DNA from 2 places in the Amphritea sp. HPY genome. Region 1 is predicted to be linked to the other one. Evidence: predicted binding sites of a transcription regulator. Region 1 holds the regulator's gene; the other holds the start of a gene.
The links. Region 1 encodes PhoB, which activates phosphate uptake and scavenging genes when phosphate is short. Its sites were predicted from a motif close to TGTCATANNNNTGTCANA; they were not measured.
Positions count from the first base shown of each region.

Region 1 (2,411 bases):
TTCTGCAAAAAATATCCCGGAAGCCTGACCATGCAGCAAGCAACACCCCAACCATCATCTCAGTGGCAGCAAAAGCTCCGCGCCTGCGGTGAGCTGATGCGGGTTGAAAAGCCGATCGGTACCTATCTTCTCTTATGGCCAGCCCTATGGGCCCTGTGGATCGCTGCTGAAGGCGTTCCCGGCATCGACCTGCTGGTTATCTTCTGCCTTGGCACATTCCTCATGCGCTCCGCTGGCTGCGTCATCAATGATTTCGCTGATCGTAAAATAGATGGTCATGTTAAACGTACTGCTCAGCGCCCGATTCCGGCAGGCCGGATCTCCGCCCGTGAATCTATCTATCTGTTTGCCGGGCTGTTAGTGCTGGCTTTCAGCCTGGTGCTGCTCACCAACCAGATGACTATTTTACTCTCCTTCGGCGGTGTTGCCCTGGCGGCCTGCTATCCATTTATGAAGCGTTATACCCACCTTCCCCAGGTTGTACTGGGTATGGCCTTCGCCTGGGCCGTGCCGATGGCGTTCAGCGCAACCCTGGCAGAGATACCACACTACGCCTGGCTGATCTATATCGCGACAGTGCTGTGGACCGTTGCCTACGATACGATGTATGCGATGGTCGATCGCGATGATGATCTGAAGATCGGCGTAAAATCCACCGCAATTCTGTTCGGTGACATGGATAAGCTGATTATCGGTATCCTGCAACTGAGTACCTTGGCAATCTTTATCATGCTGGCGCTGCAGCTTGATCTTTCGTTCTGGTTCTATCTTGGATTAACCGCAATGGCCGCACTGTTCGGTTATCAGCAGTACCTGATCCGCAACCGGGACCGGGACCTGTGCTTCAAAGCCTTTCTCAATAACCATTACGCCGGTTTGCTGTTGTTAATTAGTCTCGCGCTGCACTATTTCTTTAGCTGATTCCGCCCGAATTGTTACAATTGTCATATTCCTGTAACAGTTTCATCTTTTAATTGGGCCATCTAAATCATTGAAATGAGGTAACAGATCATGGCTTCAGGTAAACGGGTTCTGATCGTTGATGACGAAGCCCCGATCCGTGAAATGATCGCAGTTGCACTGGAGATGGCTGGCTACGAATGTATTGAAGCCGAGTCAGCTCAGGCGGCGCATCCGCTTATTGTCGATAATAAGCCGGACATGATTTTGCTGGACTGGATGATGCCAGGTACCAGCGGCGTTGAGTTTGCCCGCCGTTTGCGTAAGGATGAGATGACCTCAGATATCCCGATTATTATGATTACCGCCAAAGGCAACGAAGATAATAAGATACAGGGACTGGAATCCGGTATTGATGATTACATTACTAAACCGTTCTCGCCCCGGGAACTGGTCGCCCGGCTGAAAACAGTATTGCGCAGGACCACACCGAAAGGCGTTGAAGAACCAATTACCGTTGATGACCTGACCCTGGATCCGGTTTCGCACCGGGTCAGTGCAGAGCTGCAACCGCTGGATCTGGGACCCACTGAGTTTCGCCTGCTACAGTTCTTTATGACCCACCAGGACCGCGCCTATTCAAGAAGCCAGTTGCTTGATCTGGTATGGGGCGGTAATGTCTATGTTGAAGAGCGGACCGTCGATGTGCATATCCGGCGTCTGCGTAAAGCACTGGGGAAACGCCATGACTATCTGATTCAGACTGTCCGTGGCACCGGTTATCGCTTCTCATCACAGGTAGTCTGAGACCAACCTATGTATAACAGCAACCATTCTATAGCCAGCAACCTGCTGCTGACAGTGGTTGTCTCTCTGTTTGCCGGCTTCATTATCGGTTATCCAGGCTGGACGCTTGCCTTTGCCCTGCTGGGCTGGGCGCTGTTTCAGATCAAACAGTTTAATCGCCTGCAGCAGTGGCTGATGGATAGCTCAAATAGCGATGTACCGGAAACCTCTGGTCATTGGGGCGAACTGTTTGATGAACTGTCCCGGGACCAGAAACGCCAGCTTGGCAGAAGCCAGTCACTACGGGCTGTTATTCACCGGTTTCAACAATCATCAGCGGCCCTCAGCGATGCGATTGTCATCATCGACAACCACAACAACCTTGAGTGGTGGAATCGTGCTGCTGATCGCTTACTGGGGCTGAAGGCCAGTACCGACCGGGGCCGCTCAGTGATGAACTTGCTGCGCGATCCGCGCTTTGTCCGCTACTACCGCAAGCAAAATTACGACGATCCGTTGCAACTACCCTCGCCGCTCAGTAACGAAGTTATCCTTGAATACCGGCTGACCCGCTTCGGTGTCGGCGATCGGATTCTGGTAGCACGGGATATTACCCGCCTGAAGCAATTGGAGCAGACCCGGCAAGACTTTGTCGCTAACGCATCCCATGAGCTGCGTACACCGCTCACTGTCATCAGGGGATATCTGGAAACCTTCCTCGATCA
Region 1 is NZ_CP194015.1:4,206,422-4,208,832, forward strand. It holds gene ubiA (4-hydroxybenzoate octaprenyltransferase) at 31-921, shown strand; gene phoB (phosphate regulon transcriptional regulator PhoB) at 1,012-1,707, shown strand; gene phoR (phosphate regulon sensor histidine kinase PhoR) at 1,717-2,411, shown strand, end outside.

Region 2 (2,411 bases), 1.2 Mb from region 1:
CTGATCATGGTTTCTAACAGCTCTCTGCGGGCCAGCGGAGATACCAAGACTCCGGCGCTTATTATGGCTTTTTCATCGCTTATCAATCTGGCTCTGGATCCGCTGCTGATTTTTGGCTGGGGGCCCTTTCCTGCGCTTGGGATACAGGGTGCTGCGATTGCCAGTGTTATCGCCTGGAGTTTTACTGCATTTCTTGCGTTGCTGAATTTGTATGCAAGAAAAGGCTTACTAGTGCTGCGGATCGAGTCGGTTGGTGTTGCGGTGCAGCACTGGCTGATGGTGATGAAAATCGGCTTTCCTGCTGCGTTATCAAATATGATGACGCCGATAGCGGCGGCTATTATGACTGCGGTGGTGGCCACCCACGGCCCGGAAGCGGTTGCTGCTTTTGGTGTCGGAAACAGGCTGGAATCGCTGTCCTTGCTTGTTAATCTAGCTTTGTCTATGACCCTGCCGCCGTTTCTGAGTCAGAATTTCGGCCGGGGAAATATCGCCAGAGTACGTACAGCTTATATAGGCGCTGTGAAGTTTGCACTGTTGTGGCAGGTCGTTATCTATTTGTTATTACTAGTGTTTGCTGGTGGGATTGGCGCGCTGTTCAGTGACAAAGTACAGGTTGTTGAGCTTATAGGGATGTGGATTTTAATCGTGCCCCTGGGCTTCGGTTTTCAGGCGGTGACCTTCCTTAGTGCTTCCAGTTTTAATGCCTTGCATCAGCCGATGCGGGCGATGCGAATCAGTATCTTCCGCCTGTTTATTCTCTATGTACCTTTAGGGTTTACCGGTAATTATCTGGCAGGACTACAGGGTATGTTTATCGGTTTTGTGTTGGCAAATATGTGCACTGCAGCAATGGCGTTCTGGTGGATGCGTCGTCATCTAAACCGTCTCGAGTGTGCTGCATGATCTCAAAATAAGGGCTTTAATCCGCTTTTGATTAGTTGTATGTTGTCTTTAAGCTGTAACAGGGAAACGTTAGTCTGGTTCACTTATCTACAGGCTAAAACCAAAGTCATATTACAGGATGTTGTTGTACGTAATATGATCAGTTGGGTTACGCAATTCTAAAGAGCTCATATATTAAGAATTTATAAGAAGCTTAAATAAAAATAATTAACAACAACATATAACTCAAGAAGCAAAGGGGACGTGAGCATGACACAGAGAATTGCTCTGGTAACAGGTGGTACAGGCGGTATCGGTACTGCAATTTGTCGCGCATTGGCTGATGCCGGTTTAAAGGTAGTAGCAGGTTACAACTCCGGTGGTAACCATGATAAAGCTAAAGCATGGCAGGAAGAGCAGCGTAAGGATGGCTATGAAATATTGGTAGCCTATGGTGATGTAACTGACGAAGAGTCCTGCCTGGAGTGTATCAATACCGTGCAGGAAGTGGCCGGTGGTACGGTCGATATTCTGGTAAACAATGCGGGTATCACCCGTGACGGTACTTTCCGTAAGATGAGCTGGGAGCAGTGGAATCAGGTTCTTTCCGCTAACCTTGACTCGATGTTCCATATGACTCGCTTAGTTATTAATCCAATGCTGGAAAATAACTGGGGCAGGGTTATCAACATATCTTCAGTAAACGCTCAGAAAGGTCAGTTTGGTCAGTGTAACTACTCTGCTGCTAAAGCGGGTATTCACGGCTTTACTAAGGCATTGGCACAGGAAGTTGCAGCCAAGGGTGTAACGGTAAACACTGTTTCTCCGGGCTATGTACTGACGCCGATGGTTGCTAAGATACCTGAAGAGGTTCTGGCTAAGATCGTTAAGCAGATCCCTGTTGGCCGCCTGGGTGCGCCGGAAGAGATCGGTAAAGCGGTAACTTATCTGGCCAGTGAAGACTGCGGCTATGTAACAGGTTCTGACTTCTCCATTAACGGCGGTCAGCACATGTCATAAGTATTTATGACTGAATTAAAAAACCCCGCTGCTGCGGGGTTTTTTATTGTCTTGAAAAGACCAGGGTGAAGCTGAAAGTTGTAACTGTTTCTAGTAACTACTTGGATTACAGCTGATCGTTTTCAAATGGCAGGCTGCTACTGAAACGCAGATTCAATTCTTCCAGAAGCTGGGTAAACGGAATACAGTTCCATTCCATTTTAAGCTGCTTAAGATCACATAAGGTTGGATCGCTGTCCCGTTGCTGCAGTGCTTGCTGCAGGCGGTGCATCTGATACTCCATTCGCAGCGCCTGATCCTGCTCAGGCGAAGGCTGCCCCTGCATGATCTCAAGCCGGATACATAATTGACGCATCGATTGCTCGGATTGACTCAAGAGGCTGTCTATCGGCTCCTGACCAGAAATTACCATCAGTGTAGCGTTGAAGCGTTGCTCGATCAGTTCGGCAAAAGGTTCAGCCGGCTGATCACCCTGATCCCAGGCTGAGATGATGCTATCGACCTTA
Region 2 is NZ_CP194015.1:7,305-9,715, forward strand. It holds gene ACQUQM_RS00025 (MATE family efflux transporter) at 1-906, shown strand, start outside; gene phbB (acetoacetyl-CoA reductase) at 1,156-1,905, shown strand; gene ACQUQM_RS00035 (DUF349 domain-containing protein) at 2,012-2,411, opposite strand, start outside.
Region 2: the regulator PhoB is predicted to act here: its motif matches at 950-967, upstream of phbB (acetoacetyl-CoA reductase).